2 linked regions of the Proteiniborus sp. DW1 genome follow. The protein of the gene in region 1 binds, or shares a complex with, the protein of each later gene. Links are inferred from orthologs where the notes say so. Each region holds a gene or a part of one and is shown on either strand. Other genes may lie near its edges. The genes, in order: tig and rpsG.

Region 1 (12,119 bases):
TTAAAGGATGGAAAGATAATATGCACATCTACAGCAGCAGGCCCAGCATTAGAAGGTATGAATATCGAATGTGGATGCCGTGCAGAAGAAGGAGCTATAGAAAAATTTGATATTGATGAAGACTATAATATTAATTACTCAACAATAGGAAATGCCAAAGCAATAGGAATCTGTGGTAGTGGTCTTATAGACATAGCTGGGGCATTGGTAAAAAGAGATATTGTAATGAAATCTGGCAGGTGGAATAAGAACTTTAATTCTAAATTGGCTGAAAGATTAGTAGATAAAAAGTTTTATATAACTGATGATATATTTATTTCTCAAAAGGACATAAGACAAATTCAGCTAGCTAAAGGGGCTGTAGCTGCTGGTGTAATTATGATGTTAGATGAGATAGGACTGACAATTGAAGACATACCATTAGTTTACATAGCTGGAGCTTTTGGCTATCATATTAATCCAGACAATATAATGGAGATAGGACTGATACCTAAAGGGTTTAATGGAGATATAAAGTTTTTAGGGAATACTTCACTAGAAGGTGCAAGGCTTGTCTTGATTAACAGGGATTGTTATAGAAAAGTATATGATATTAAGAGGGATATGGAAGTGTTGGAACTGTCTCTAAAAGAAAATTTTCAAGATATTTTTATTGGTCAGCTAAATTTCTAGAAAAGGTGATAAAATGACATCTAAAAATTTATTAAAGTGTATTGGTGAGAAGGTAGATTCAATACCTGACAGTATTTTGGAGGATTTAGGTTTGTCTTTTGAAGAGATAAATAATGATGCCTCTAAAATGGCTATCCTGTCAAAATCCCTTAAAAGATATAAGAATTCCTCGCATTGTAAAATACCTTTTTGCCATACTGTAGAAGCTGAAGCCTTTGGTTCTTCAGTGGTCTTTGACCATAAATATGGTAATAGAATTGGAGGATATGCAATTAAGGATATCAATTCAATAGATGATTTAAAAGAATTTGATTTAAGTAGAGGAAGAATTGCTGAGGTTTTAAAAGCTATTAGTTTATTGAAGAAAGATGGAGAAAATGTAGTCCTTGATATAACAGGACCTGTTACACTTGGAACAGGTATTATAGATAGCAATGTATTTTTTAGGGCTACTAGAAAGGATATAGGCAAGGCTAATAAGTTGTTTGAATTAATCGAAAATAGTACTGTGGAGTATATACTAGAATCCATAAAAAATGGAGTTGACATAATTTCCTATTCAGATCCAGCTGGTTCTTTAGATATAGTTGGACCAAAGTTTTTTAAAGACTTTGCAGGTAAAACTATATACAGTATTTTGAAAAGAGTTGAAGGCAAATTAGGAGACTCAGTTATTCATCTTTGTATCAAAACATCCAAATCTCTTGAATTATCTGGTTTTTTAGAGGTTGAAGAGACTAAAGTAGAAGGACAAAGTTATTATGAAATAATTAAAAATGCTAAAAAAGAAAATAAAGATATAGAATTTTTAGGACACTGGTGTTTGAAGTCTAAAGCAAATAAAAATGAGATAATCTGTTGTAAACTCATACCCTAGCCTGATTTGTTTAAGAGTTTATTAGCAATAGTAATGATTAATTACTATATTTTATCTATTTTCAACATATTATATTGATAGATTTCTATAATATACTTAAATAATGATAAAAACTAGAGATATCCTGCATAGATTGAAGAAGTCGATGCAGGATATACTTTGTTTATTAGGCTCTTTATTATTTCTTTTATATATTTTATTGGCTGATCTCTAAGCTAAGGACTGAAATTATATACCATATTAAGAAATATAGTAAAGCAGTTTAGCATAGCAACATCAAGTATATTCTAAGACGATAATTGTTAATTAATTTATACTGTTTTTTAATAAAATAATGAGGTATAATGTTATCTAGTATTTGTATTGTATAACATAAAGGGTTTGGTGAAATGATTATGGAAAGATTAGACAATAGAGATATTAGGAATCAGATTTTTAAGCTAGCTATTCCAGCAATTTTAGAAATGACACTTCATACTCTTGTATGGACAGCTGATACTGCTATGGTAGGAAGACTTAATCCTGCTTCAATATCCGCAGTTAATTTAGGTTCACAGATAATGTTTACTATAAGTAATATTTTTGGTGCTCTTGGAATAGGTGCTACAGCATTGGTATCTAGACAAATAGGGGCTAAAAATAGAGATGAGGCTGAAAATATAGCAGCTCAAGCAATTGGAATAGGACTTATAATCAGTATTATAATAGGATTTAGTGGAATCTTATCAGCAAATGCAGTGTTTAATCTAATAGTAGATGACCCTGAGGTCATAGTACTAGGAAGTAATTATCTTAGGATAGTTTTTGTTGGGGCATTGTTTTTAATACCACAATTTATCGCCAATTCTATATTAAGAGGAGCTGGAAATACAGTTATTCCTTTAGTATCAGCAGCTTTTGCAAATGCATTTAATATTATTGGTGACTATGTGCTAATCTTTGGGAAGTTTGGATTTCCCGAGCTTGGAGTAAATGGAGCAGCTATTGCAACAGGAGTCGCTCAAATATTAGGAGCTTCTATTACATTTTTTTTCTTGATTAGAGGAAAATCTGGTATTAAGCTTCATATCAGTAAGGTATTTAAGTTAAATAGAAATGTAACCAAAAATATTGTAAACCTAAGTGTACCTGCTACGCTTGAAACATTTATGAATGAAGGAAGTAGACTGTTATCTTCATTCTGGATAGCACAATTAGGGACTATTTCTTTTGCTGCACATTCACTTGCCAATGCAGCAGAATCGATTTCGTATATGCCTGGTTATGGCTTTGCTGTAGCTGCCACTACTATGGTTGGACAAAGCTTAGGAGCTAAGAATATAAAGAGGGCTGAGGTCAGTACGAAGAAAATTATAATGTATTCAGTATGGTTAATGGGATTAGTAGCTTTAGCTTTTGCCCTTATACCTTTTGGAATTATGAGACTTTTCAGTAATGACCTTGGAACAGTGGAACTAGCATCTAGATGCTTGCGAGTAGGTGCGGTTGAACAGATTCCTATAGCAATAGGTATGACTGTTTCAGGTGCTTTAAAAGGAGCAGGAGATACAAAGGGACCTTTTAAAATATCTTTAGTTACAAATCTAGCAGTAAGACTGCCTTTAATATTCATTATTGTATTTGTTTTAAAATTGAATGTTGTATTTGTATGGTGGGCAACAGGAATACAGTTTATAGTTGAAGCAACATTAATGGTAATTAGATACAGGCGAGGTAGATGGAAATCTATAAATGTATAAGAAAAAGAAAAAGAGCTTTTTACTTGACATAGGTCAGTTTGCTAAGCTCTTTTTGTTTTTTTAATCTAATTCAATTGACTTTATTTCATACTCAATATTCTCCATAGGAGTTTCTACTAAAACATGATCCCCTACTTTTTTCAGTAAGAGCGCTTTTCCAATTGGTGAAAGATATGAAGCATAATCTCCATCTAATGGATTTGTAGTCAAGAAAGGAGAAACAATTTTAAACCTTTCTACTTCATTACTGTTGATATCCTCCACTTCAACGATGCTATCGATTATTACAAAAGGACAATTGGTGCTCTTTTTATTAGACTTTTTCATTTTTTTCACATACTTATATATCTGTGAAATATAATCTGCTATTAGGGTTTCGAACTCTAACCTCTCGGCAGACATTTCATAGTAGTACTCTTCAATGACTTCGCTTTTTTCTTCTTCAATTTGAACTAAATGCTCTATAAGTTTTTCATATATTGTTTTTACTTCTATGGACATGTAATATCCCCCCTATCCCCATATACATTAAATGGCAAATGTTTCCATATACAACAAGCCATTCCGTAGAAATACGGAATGGCTCATATATAATCATATCATAGCTGTTAATCATTGTCAACAATGACTGACATTACCACTTAATAACAAAGATTTAATAATGATTATAAATATTGCAAAGAAAGCTATTTTCTAATACTATTATAGCTAGAGAATTATAGATAGTAGGTTGGTAACCATGAAATTAAAGCAGAAAATAAAGGTGTCTGTTCGTAATCTAGTAGAATTCATTCTAAGAACTGGAGATATAGACTCAGGATTTGTAGGTAGTAGCAACAACAGGGCATTAGAAGGGACTAGGATACATAAGAAGGTGCAAAGCACCAGTGGAGAAAACTACGATTCTGAGGTTATTCTTAAATATGACATAGAATATGAAGAATACATCTTAAGCCTAGAAGGTAGAGCAGACGGTATTATTATAGAAAATGGACTTGTTACAATAGATGAAATAAAAAGCACTGCAGCACCTATTGAAAAAATAGATGAAGATTACAATCCTCTTCATTGGGCACAGGCAAAATGCTATGCCTTTATTTATGCTGAGGAAAAAGAGCTACAATATATAAATGTCCAGTTAACATATTATCAAATAGACACAGATGAAATTAAGCGTATAGTTAAGGAATTTAGCTTTGAAGAGCTAAAGAGCTTTTTCTTTGACTTGATTCAGAAGTATTTTATATGGACAGAAATGCAGCATAAGTGGAATATTAAAAGAAATGCTTCTATAAAAGAATTATCCTTTCCTCATGAAAAGTATAGAAAGGGACAGAGGGAATTAGCAGTTGCTGCATATAAGACAATAGTAAATGAGAAAAAACTATATGCCCAAGCCCCTACTGGAATAGGTAAGACCATATCTACAGCATTTCCTGCTATTAAGGCTATGGGAGAAGGACACACATCTAAAATATTTTATCTAACAGCTAAAACCATAACCCGAACTGTGGCTGGAGAGGCATTTTCACTAATGAGAGAAAATGGATTAGATGTTAAGACTGTAGTACTTACTGCTAAAGATAAAATATGCTTTAAAGAAAAAGCAACCTGCAGCCCAGAAGCATGTGAATATGCTAAAGGCCATTATGACAGAGTAAATGATGCCATAATGGATATTTTAAAGAATGAGGATGAACTAAATAGAGAAACTATTGAAAAATATGCACTAAGGCACTGTGTATGTCCTTTTGAATTTTCATTAGACTTAACTTTATGGGCGGATGCAGTTATTTGTGACTATAATTATGTATTTGATCCTAGTGTAAGCTTAAAAAGGTTTTTTGCAGAAAAGGGAGGAGACTATGTATTTCTAATTGACGAAGCCCATAATCTAGTAGATAGAGCTAGAGAAATGTATTCAGCAGAGCTTTTTAAGAAGCCCTTTCTGGACTTTAAAAGAGAAGTTAAGACTACTTACCCTAAACTATCTAAAGCTCTAAACAAAATCAATCAATATATGCTTGAGCAAAAAAAGAAGTGCGATTCCAATGGTTATTATATTAAAGAAGAGTTAGATGGGGATATATACTATTACCTTAAAAAATTCATTGCAGAATGTGAAGAATACTTATTAAGACAAAAAAATGCTGAAAGATACGAAGAACATTTAAGCCTATATTTTGATGCTTTGGCTTTTACAAGAATATGCGAGTTGTATGACGATAAATATATTACCTATGTAGAAAACTCTAATAAAGATGTAAGACTAAAGCTCTATTGTCTAGATCCATCACATTTATTAAAGGAAACATTAAAAAAAGGCAAGGCAGCTATATTTTTCTCTGCTACATTGATTCCAATGGATTATCATAAGAACATATTAGGCGGGGAAGAGGATGATTATACTATTTATTTAAATTCTCCTTTTTCTATAGAAAACAGGCAAATTCTTGTGGCAGATAGGATTTCAACCAAGTATAGAGATAGAGAAAGAAGTTATTCAGATATTGTGGAGTATATTAACTCTGTATTAAATGTCAAGAAGGGAAATTATCTAATCTTCTTTCCATCCTATCAATATATGAATAAGGTTTATGAATTATTCAAAGAAAAGTATCCAGAGTATGAAACCTACATTCAAGAGCCTAATATGACTGAAGAAGAGAGAGAAGATTTTTTGGAACTATTTGAAATAGATAATGAGAAAAATGTCTTAGGTTTTTGTGTTCTTGGAGGAATATTCTCAGAAGGAATCGATCTTAAGCATGATAGACTAATAGGGGTTATAATAGTTGGAGTAGGGCTACCACAGATTTGCTTAGAAAGAGATATCATTAAAGATTATTTTAACAAGGTAAATAAGCTAGGCTACGAATACTCATACATGTACCCTGGCATGACTAAGGTCCTTCAGGCAGCAGGGCGATTAATTCGTACAGAAGAGGATAGGGGAGTTATTCTGCTATTAGATGAAAGATTTGTATACTCAAATTATCAAAGATTATTTCCTAAAGAATGGTTTCCTCATGAAAGAGTAAATAAAGATAATATAGAAAAGTATCTCAGTAAGTTCTGGGGGTAGCAGGAAGAGAGCTAGAATTATGAGAGATTCTTTGTTATAAAATTTTTAGAGGTATTTTTTGTGTTTTCCTTTGAGTTTCCTGTACTATATATCTTTGATTGATATGGAAGTGTAAAAATTCCCTTATATTACATCATATTACCTCCAAAAAAAATTTTAAAAACTTATTGACTTTATTTCTGTACGTGATATAATATTCTTTGTCGTTAATAAAAACAATCTATGCGGGAGTGGCGGAACTGGCAGACGCGCTAGACTTAGGATCTAGTGTCATAGACGTGGGGGTTCAAGTCCTCTCTCCCGCACCATAATAGCCAATGTAAATGTCAGTGATTTTTTAGCGAATGCAAATGTAAAAGAACTTTTCTCAATAAGATTCACAATAAATTTCTTAAAAATCTATTGACTTTATTTTTAAATGCATGATATAATAATCAAGTCAGTAAGAAAAATAACTATGCGGGAGTGGCGGAACTGGCAGACGCGCTAGACTTAGGATCTAGTGTCATAGACGTGGGGGTTCAAGTCCTCTCTCCCGCACCATAATAGCCAATGGTATATTCCATTGGTTTTTTCTTATATTTTTTTAAAAAATGTATGGTACAATTGGACATGGGAAGAATTTATGATATAATATAGTGGTTAATCATAAGGAAGTCATACGAATGGTTAAATTACACTGGTTGTAGCCTTATAATTGAAACGACATTAAGATTATTTGCAGTATATAGGAATTCTTCAAATTTATTTATTCACACCATACATAGGCACGGACTTTCGGAAATATCTCATCAGTATGTCAGTGATTTAAATACGTGTGAATTAGAGAGACTAATATAAAGGTTTAAGGAGGAAAGTTAATGAGTTCATCAGTAGTAAAAAAAGAAAATAATGTTGTTACATTAAAAATCGAGGTAGATGCAGAAACATTTGAGAAAGGTGTTCAACAGGCTTATCAAAAAAACAAGCACAGATTTAATATTCCAGGATTTAGAAAAGGAAAAGCTCCTAGAAAGATAATTGAAATGAACTATGGAGAAGGAATTTTCTATGAAGATGCAATAAACATTGTATTTCCAGAAGCATATGATAAAGCTATAGAAGAACACAAACTTGACCCAGTAGATAGACCAACTGTAGACGTTGAAGATATTGAAAAAGGAAAAGCAGTAGTGTTTACAGCTGATGTTACAGTTATGCCAGAAGTTAAGCTTGGTGAGTACAAGGGTATAGAAGTAGAAAAATCAGAGTATAATGTTACAGAAGAAGAAGTAGAAGCAGAGCTAAAAACAATGCGAGAGAGAAATGCTAGAATTGTAGATGCTGGTGACAGACCAGTAAAACAAGGGGATATATTAACTATTGACTATTCAGGATTTGTAGGAGAAGAGCAATTTGAAGGTGGTACAGCACAAAACCAAACTCTTGAAATCGGTTCTGGCAGATTTATCCCTGGATTCGAAGATCAACTTGTGGGAAAAAATAAAGAAGAGGAAGTTGAAGTAAAGGTTACTTTTCCAGAAGAATATCATGCAGAGAATTTAGCAGGTAAAGATGCTATATTCAAAGTTATAATACATGAAATAAAAGAAAAAGAATTACCAGCTTTAGATGATGAATTTGCTAAAGATGTAAGTGAATTTGATACGCTAGATGAATTAAAAGCTGATATAATGAATAGACTAAAAAAACAAGCTGAACAAAGAGAAAAGGCTGAAAATGAAAATAAGGTAGTAGAAAAAGTAGCAGAATTATGTGAAGTAGATATTCCAGAAGTAATGATTGATAGACAAATAGACGATGACATAAATGATTTTGCATACAGACTAAGATACCAAGGTTTAGAGTTTGAAAAATACTTAGAATTAACTGGTACACAAATAGAAGATTTAAGAGAGCAGTTTAAGCCAAATGCTGAGAAATTTGTTAAAGCAGATTTAGTGCTTGCAGCTATTTCAGAGAAAGAGGGAATTGAAGCTACAGAAGAAGAACTAAATAAGGAACTTGAAGATTTTGCTAAGAGCTATAACCAGGATGCTGACAAATTTAAAGCTAGCTTAAAGGCTAACGATTTAGAGTATATTAAAAAGGGTATAATTAAGAGAAAGACAGTTGAATTTTTAGTAAGGGAAGCTAAACTGTCTTAATTAGAGTAATTAGGGAGGAGATAACATGGCTTTAGTTCCAATGGTTGTTGAGCAAACAAACAGAGGGGAAAGATCATACGATATTTATTCAAGGCTTTTAAAAGAAAGAATAATATTCATAAGCGATGAAATTAATGATGTTACAGCAAGCCTTGTAGTAGCACAACTTTTGTTTTTAGAAGCAGAAGATCCAGATAAGGATATTCAGCTTTATATAAATAGCCCTGGTGGTTCCATTACTTCAGGCTTTGCAATATATGATACTATGCAATATATAAAGCCAGATGTTTCTACTATTTGCATTGGAATGGCAGCTAGTATGGGTGCATTTTTATTAGCAGCAGGAGCCAAAGGCAAAAGATATGCACTACCAAATGCGGAGGTTATGATACACCAGCCTTTAGGTGGCACTAGGGGGCAGGCTGAAGATATTAAAATTCATGCTGAGAGAATATTAAAATCAAGGGATCAAATAAATAAGATATTAAGTGATAGGACTGGTCAACCTCTAGAGAAAATTGCAAGGGATACAGACAGAGATAATTTTATGTCTGCTGAGCAAGCTAAAGAATATGGTATAATAGATGAAGTAATAGAATTTAGGAAATAAAGTTAGTTAGGAGAGGTGAACCATGCCAAAATATGAAGAAAAGCAGCTTAAGTGTTCATTTTGTGGTAAATCTCAAGAACAGGTAAGAAGACTTGTTGCAGGACCTAATGTGTATATATGCGATGAGTGTATTGAGTTATGTCAAGAAATAATTGACGAGGAATTTGAAGATACTTTCGAACTTGAGATGAAAGAACTACCAAAACCAGTAGATATTAAAAAGGTTTTGGATGAGTATGTAATTAAACAAGATAGAGCAAAGAGAGCTTTAGCTGTTGCAGTATATAATCATTACAAGAGAATAAATAGAAAAGTAACATCTGATGATATAGACCTACAAAAAAGTAACATAGTTATGATAGGACCTACAGGTTCAGGAAAGACACTATTAGCGCAGACACTAGCGAAAATATTAAATGTTCCTTTTGCTATTGCGGATGCAACGTCTCTTACTGAAGCAGGGTATGTAGGCGAAGATGTTGAGAACATATTGCTAAAGCTTATTCAAGCTGCTGATTACGATATAGAGAGAGCAGAAAAAGGTATAGTATATATTGATGAGATTGACAAGATAGCTAGAAAATCAGAAAATCCATCTATTACTAGGGATGTAAGTGGTGAAGGAGTTCAGCAGGCCTTGCTAAAGATACTTGAAGGGACAGTGGCAAGTGTTCCTCCACAAGGCGGAAGAAAACATCCTCATCAAGAGTTTATTCAAATAGACACTACAAATATTCTATTTATAGTTGGTGGAGCTTTTGATGGACTGGAAAATATTATCCAGAAAAGAATAGGTAAAAAGGCAATGGGCTTTGGTGCTGATATACAAAGTAAAGAGATTAAGGATGTAGGAGAAGTACTAAAACACTTACAGCCTGAAGACTTGCTTAAGTTTGGACTGATACCAGAGTTTGTTGGTAGACTTCCAGTAATGGTTACTTTAAATCTCTTAGATAAGGAAGCTCTTATAGAGATATTAACTAAACCTAAGAATGCTCTAGTCAAACAATATAAGGAGCTATTTATCATGGATGGTGTAGAGTTAGAAATAGACCATGAAGCCTTAGAAGTAGTAGCAGAAAAGGCCATTGAAAGAAAATCTGGAGCAAGAGGTCTTAGGGGAATACTAGAAGAGGTAATGCTTGATATAATGTATGATATACCTTCTAGAGAAGATATAGAAAAATGTATCATCACAAAAGATACTATACTAAATAAAACAGAACCTACTCTACTTCTTTCTGATAAGAGAAAAAAGAAGAAAACTAAAAAATCTAATAAAGAAGAAACAGCATAAAAAATGTCGAGGAAATCATTCCTCGACATTTTTGTCATCCTGAGCCTTGGCAAAGGATCTCAAGAAGTAGATATTTATTTATGCACTACTAATAACAACTCTCTCAGCGTCTTTATAGCCACAGCAGTTGAAGAACCACTTGGGTCATAGTGAGGAGATAGTTCATTAATATCTGCACCTACTATATTTAATTCAGACATTTTTAAGATACAGTCTAAAAGAGTTTTGAAATCTACTCCACCTGGCTCAGGAGTTCCTGTTCCAGGGAAAACAGAAGGGTCTAATACATCTAGGTCAATGGTTACATAAACTGGTTTTCCTTTAGTTTGCTCTATAATATAATCTATTGTATCACAATTATATCTGCATTGATGCAAATGTTCCTTAGCCCATTCAAATTCAGATCTATCACCAGAACGTATACCCATCTGGAATATCTTCCCATCTCCTACAAGATCCCAAACTCTTCTCATTACAGTTGCATGAGATAATTCCCTACCGAAAAACTCATGACGTAAGTCAGTATGAGCATCAAAATGGATAACATGTAAATCAGGATATTTTTCTACCAAAGCTCTTACTGTTCCCAAGGTAACTAAATGTTCTCCACCTATCATAACAGGTATCTTTTCATCAGATAGAACATCCCTAGTGAAATCTGAGATTATATCTAATATTAACTCGGGACCTCCATATGGAAGTACTAAATCTCCATAATCACATACTGCTATTTCAGTTAAGTCCTTATCCTGATATGGACTATAAGATTCAAAGCCTAGAACACTTTCTGCTCTCATTACCTTAGCTGCAAATCTAGTTCCAGGTCTATATGAAGTAGTTCCATCATAAGGAGCACCGAAAACAACTATATTTGCTTCATCATACGTTTTATCACAGCCAATTAGATTTTGAACATTTTTATTTGTTTTCATAGTCAATCATTTCCTTTACGTAGTTTGGCAATGCAAAAGAACCCTTATGTAGCTCTGTGTTGTAGTATTTTGTTTTAATGCCTAGAGAATTCCATCTATCAGCATCTAGGTCAGCCACAGGGTCTACCTTCTTTGAAGCAAATCCAAAAAGCCAGTGACCAGATGGATATGTTGGTATATGAGCCTGATAAACCCTACATATAGGGAAAAGCTCTCTTATTCTCTTATGTGCTCTTTTCATTGAGTTAGCATATTCCTTATAATATGGGCTTTCATGCTGGTTTACTAAGATACCTTCATCATTTAACGCCTTATAGCAATTCCCATAGAATTCTTTAGTAAATAACCCTTCTCCAGGACCAATTGGATCTGTAGAATCTACAATAATAAGGTCATATTCATTTTCCTTAGAGCGTACAAATTTTAGTCCATCTTCAAAATACAATGTGACTCTCGGATCATCAAGTTTAGCAGCAGTTTGAGGCATATGTTCCTTACAAACCTCTACTACCATTTTATCTATTTCAACCATATCTATTTTTTCGATTGAGTCATAACGAGTGAGCTCTCTAACTGTTCCGCCGTCGCCTGCACCTATTACAAGTACCCTTTTGATATCAGGCTTTACTGCCATAGGTACATGGACAATCATATCGTGATAGATGAATTCATCTTTTTCCGTTGCCATCATCAAACCATCAAGAGTGAGAAATCTACCAAATTCATCAGAGTCAAATATATCTATTTGTTGAAATGGACT
Region 2 (3,752 bases), on another replicon or contig:
TAGACATAAGCAGCTTGCACGAAATCAAAGATTTCGACAATTTGCTTATGCTATAGTTATAAAATACAAAACATTATTTATTTATAATTTTCTCAGCTAAATTATTTGGAACTGCTTCATAATGGTCAAACTGCATTGTATATGTTCCACGACCTTGAGTTTTTGAACGAAGATCAGTTGCGTATCCAAACATTTCTGCTAGGGGCACAAATCCTCTTACAACTTGTAGACCATTTCTTGATTCCATACCTTCGATTCTACCTCTTCTTGAGTTAAGGTCACCAATTACGTCTCCCATATACTCTTCTGGCATTACAACTTCAACCTTCATATATGGTTCAAGTATTACAGGATTTGCTTTTTTCATACCATCTTTAAATGCCATCGAACCTGCAATCTTAAATGCCATTTCTGATGAGTCAACCTCATGGTATGATCCATCATATAGAGTTACTCTAAAGTCAAGAACCTCATATCCAGCAAGCACACCGTTTTGCATAGCTTCTTGAATACCATTGTCTACAGCTGGTATATACTCTTTTGGAATAGCTCCCCCAACAATTTTATTGACAAACTCATAGCCTTCTCCTGGTTGTCTTGGTTCCATCTTAATTTTTACGTGTCCATATTGTCCACGTCCACCAGATTGTCTTGCATATTTAGCTTCTACTTCAACCTCTTTAGTTATAGTCTCTTTATATGCAACCTGTGGGCTACCTACATTAGCTTCTACTTTAAATTCTCTAAGAAGTCTGTCAACAATAATTTCTAAGTGCAACTCACCCATTCCTGCTATTATTGTTTGACCAGTTTCTTGGTCAGTATAAGCTTTAAATGTTGGATCTTCCTCTGCTAATTTAGCTAAAGCTACTCCCATCTTGTCTTGGCTGGCTTTAGATTTAGGCTCTATAGCAACTCTAATAACTGGCTCTGGGAATTCCATGGATTCAAGTATAATAGGATGACTTTCTGCACAGAGGGTATCTCCAGTTGCAGTATCTTTAAGCCCTACTGCCGCAGCAATATCTCCTGCATAAACCCTATCCAATTCTTCTCTCTTATTGGCATGCATTTGTAGTATACGGCCTATTCTTTCTTTTTTGTTTTTTGTTGAGTTTAATACATATGATCCTGATTCCAATATCCCAGAGTAAACTCTAAAAAAAGCAAGTTTACCTACATAAGGGTCTGCCATTATTTTAAATGCTAGAGCTGCAAAAGGCTCATCATCTGATGAAATTCTTTCTTCAACATCTTCTGAACCTGGTTTAACTCCTGTTATGTGTGGTACATCAATAGGAGCTGGCATGTAATCAACTACTGCATCTAGAAGTGGTTGAATACCTCTATTTCTATATGCTGAACCACATAAAACTGGAGTTACTTTACAAGCAATTGTAGCACTTCTTAAGGCTTTCTTTATTTCTTCAACACTTACCTCTTCACCTTCTAGGTATTTCATCATTAGCTCTTCATCTTCTTCTGCTACAGCTTCTACTAAAGCCTCTCTATATTCTTTTACTGTATCTAACATATCCGCTGGAACATCTATTATTTCATACTCTTTTCCAAGCTCATCCTTGTATATTCTTGCTTGCATATTGATTATGTCAATGATACCCTTGAAGTCACTTTCTGAACCTATTGGTATTTGTATAGGAACAGCATTAGCTTTTAATCTTTCCTTCATCATTTCAACTGCTCTAAAGAAATCTGCACCTGTAGTGTCCATTTTGTTTACAAAAGCCATACGTGGAACATGGTACTTGTCAGCTTGACGCCATACTGTTTCTGATTGTGGCTCCACACCGCCTTTTGCACAAAAAACTGCTACTGCGCCATCGAGAACACGAAGAGATCTTTCTACCTCAACGGTAAAATCAACGTGTCCTGGTGTATCTATTATATTTATCCTATGACCATTCCATTGAGCCGTAGTTGCTGCAGAAGTTATTGTGATTCCTCTTTCCTGTTCTTGCTCCATCCAATCCATCGTAGCGGAACCTTCGTGGGTTTCGCCTATTTTATGTGTTCTACCTGTATAGAATAGGATTCTTTCAGTAGTAGTTGTTTTTCCTGCATCTATGTGAGCCATAATACCAATATTTCGAGTTTTTTCTAAAGAAAATTCTCTAGGCACAGTAATCCTCCTTTCTGCTACTTATTTCAAATTTTTTATTTCTATCCAACTTTGATTGTAACCATAATTGACTAAATTTATTACCATCTGTAATGTGCAAAAGCCTTATTAGCCTCAGCCATTTTATGAGTGTCTTCTCTCTTTTTAACACTTGCACCAGTGTTGTTAGCAGCATCCATGATTTCTTTAGCTAGTTTTTCACTCATAGTTTTTTCTCCTCTTTTTCTAGAGTACTCTGCTAGCCATCTTAATCCTAGAGTTTGCCTTCTTTCTGGTCTAACTTCAACTGGCACTTGATAAGTTGCTCCACCTACACGTCTTGCTTTAACTTCAAGTACAGGCATTATATTGTTAAATCCTTTATAGAAAACTTCTAATGGATCTTCACCTGTTTTTTCTCTTATATAGTCAAAGGCATCGTACACTATTCTTTGTGCTACTCCTTTTTTACCATCAAGCATTATTTGGTTAATTAATTTAGTAACTACTTTATCTTTATATATTGGATCTGGACTAACTTGTCTTTTTGGAATATGTCCTTTTCTTGGCACTATTCTTCCCTCCTTAAACATTTAGATTAATTCATAGGTACTCGACATTAGAAGCTTGTCGTCAGCGCACTAAAATGCATATATATAAACAGCCTTTAGCTCATGACGCTAAAACCCCGCATTTCCGTACCTGATATCATTATTTTTTCTTAGGTTTCTTTGCACCATATTTTGATCTAGATTGCATTCTCTTGTCTACACCAGCTGCATCTAATGTTCCTCTTACGATATGGTATCTAACCCCTGGTAAGTCTTTAACCCTTCCACCTCTTATAAGAACAACGCTGTGCTCTTGTAAGTTGTGACCTATACCTGGGATATATGCGTTAACCTCTAAACCATTAGTAAGTCTAACTCTGGCAATTTTTCTTAAAGCTGAGTTAGGTTTCTTAGGTGTTACAGTTCTAACAGATACACATACACCTCTTTTTTGAGGAGAGTTTACTTTAGTTGTTCTTTTCTTAAGAGAGTTTAAACCTACTCCTAAGTGAGCTGATTTTGATTTGTAAACAACTTCTTCTCTACCTTTTTTAATTAATTGGCTAATTGTTGGCATCAAAGCACCTCCTTCCAAATTTGACTACTTTAAAATGGCAGCAACTGCCGCACTTACATCAATACCACAGGCCTTACCTAACTCCTTCATACTTGGAGCGTATATTATTTCAATAGACTTTTCATTGCATAAATTGATAATATCCTGTACTACTTTAGTATCTGCATCTTCTGCAACATATATTGTTAGAACTTCATCATTATTTATTGCCCTTCTGGCCTGCTTAATACCAACAACCTTTTTTGTATCTTTAAGATTAGTCAGCATTTTAGTTTCCTCCTTCACTTAACATCTAGAAGATTATGCAGCTTTAGCTACATAATCTTCTTTGATTCAAAAGAGTCAACCTGCAATTTTACACACTTATATATTTTAACATCTGTTATAAGCAGTGTCAACATTTATATTATTCAATATTAATTTCTTCATCTATTTCTTCAACTATTTCTTCATCTGGATGCTTCAAGGCAATTTCCTTATATTTTCTCATGCCAGTACCTGCAGG

Evidence for each region.
Region 2: the proteins of tig (region 1) and rpsG are in contact, whole or in part, in a crystal structure (PDB 3GTY), measured with the Thermotoga maritima proteins. The link is inferred for Proteiniborus sp. DW1 from one-to-one orthologs. Residues at the interface, in WP_004081061.1 of Thermotoga maritima: Glu122, Val124, Val129, Leu130, Tyr133, Glu188, Gly259, Ile262, Tyr263, Glu266, Ser270, Glu273, Gln274, Glu277, Arg308, Gln311, Ile312, Ser315, Tyr316, Glu325, Arg329, Arg336, Leu363, Phe366, Trp367, Arg373, Leu377, Arg381, Leu384, Glu387; in WP_004081843.1 of Thermotoga maritima: Lys34, Lys52, Lys55, Glu59, Arg62, Gln63, Glu66, Asn67, Lys69, Val71, Arg95, Ala109, Lys110, Lys111, Gly112, Arg113, Pro114, Glu117, Glu121, Ile124, Ala125, Tyr127, Asn128, Asn129, Thr130, Gly131, Lys135, Asp139, Arg142, Met143.

Annotation. Positions count from the first base shown.
Region 1 is NZ_FMDO01000007.1:239,679-251,797, forward strand. Bases 6,391-9,376 are described here. They hold tig (trigger factor), read left to right. Parts: upstream 6,391-7,233; coding sequence 7,234-8,520; downstream 8,521-9,376. Other genes in these bases: clpP (ATP-dependent Clp endopeptidase proteolytic subunit ClpP), read left to right, coding at 8,546-9,130; clpX (ATP-dependent Clp protease ATP-binding subunit ClpX), read left to right, coding at 9,153-9,376. In the rest of the region: DW1_RS02445 (ASKHA domain-containing protein), read left to right, coding at 1-672; DW1_RS02450 (uroporphyrinogen decarboxylase family protein), read left to right, coding at 686-1,549; DW1_RS02455 (MATE family efflux transporter), read left to right, coding at 1,945-3,288; DW1_RS02460 (GreA/GreB family elongation factor), read right to left, coding at 3,349-3,789; DW1_RS02465 (ATP-dependent DNA helicase), read left to right, coding at 4,028-6,373; more of clpX, read left to right, coding at 9,377-10,427; speB (agmatinase), read right to left, coding at 10,502-11,359; speE (polyamine aminopropyltransferase), read right to left, coding at 11,346-12,119. UniProt on the Bacillus subtilis protein: Involved in protein export. Acts as a chaperone by maintaining the newly synthesized protein in an open conformation. Functions as a peptidyl-prolyl cis-trans isomerase.
Region 2 is NZ_FMDO01000051.1:241-3,992, forward strand. Bases 957-3,752 are described here. They hold rpsG (30S ribosomal protein S7), read right to left. Parts: upstream 2,692-3,752; coding sequence 2,221-2,691; downstream 957-2,220. Other genes in these bases: fusA (elongation factor G), read right to left, coding at 957-2,140; rpsL (30S ribosomal protein S12), read right to left, coding at 2,831-3,247; DW1_RS12640 (ribosomal L7Ae/L30e/S12e/Gadd45 family protein), read right to left, coding at 3,272-3,514; rpoC (DNA-directed RNA polymerase subunit beta'), read right to left, coding at 3,654-3,752. In the rest of the region: more of fusA, read right to left, coding at 74-956.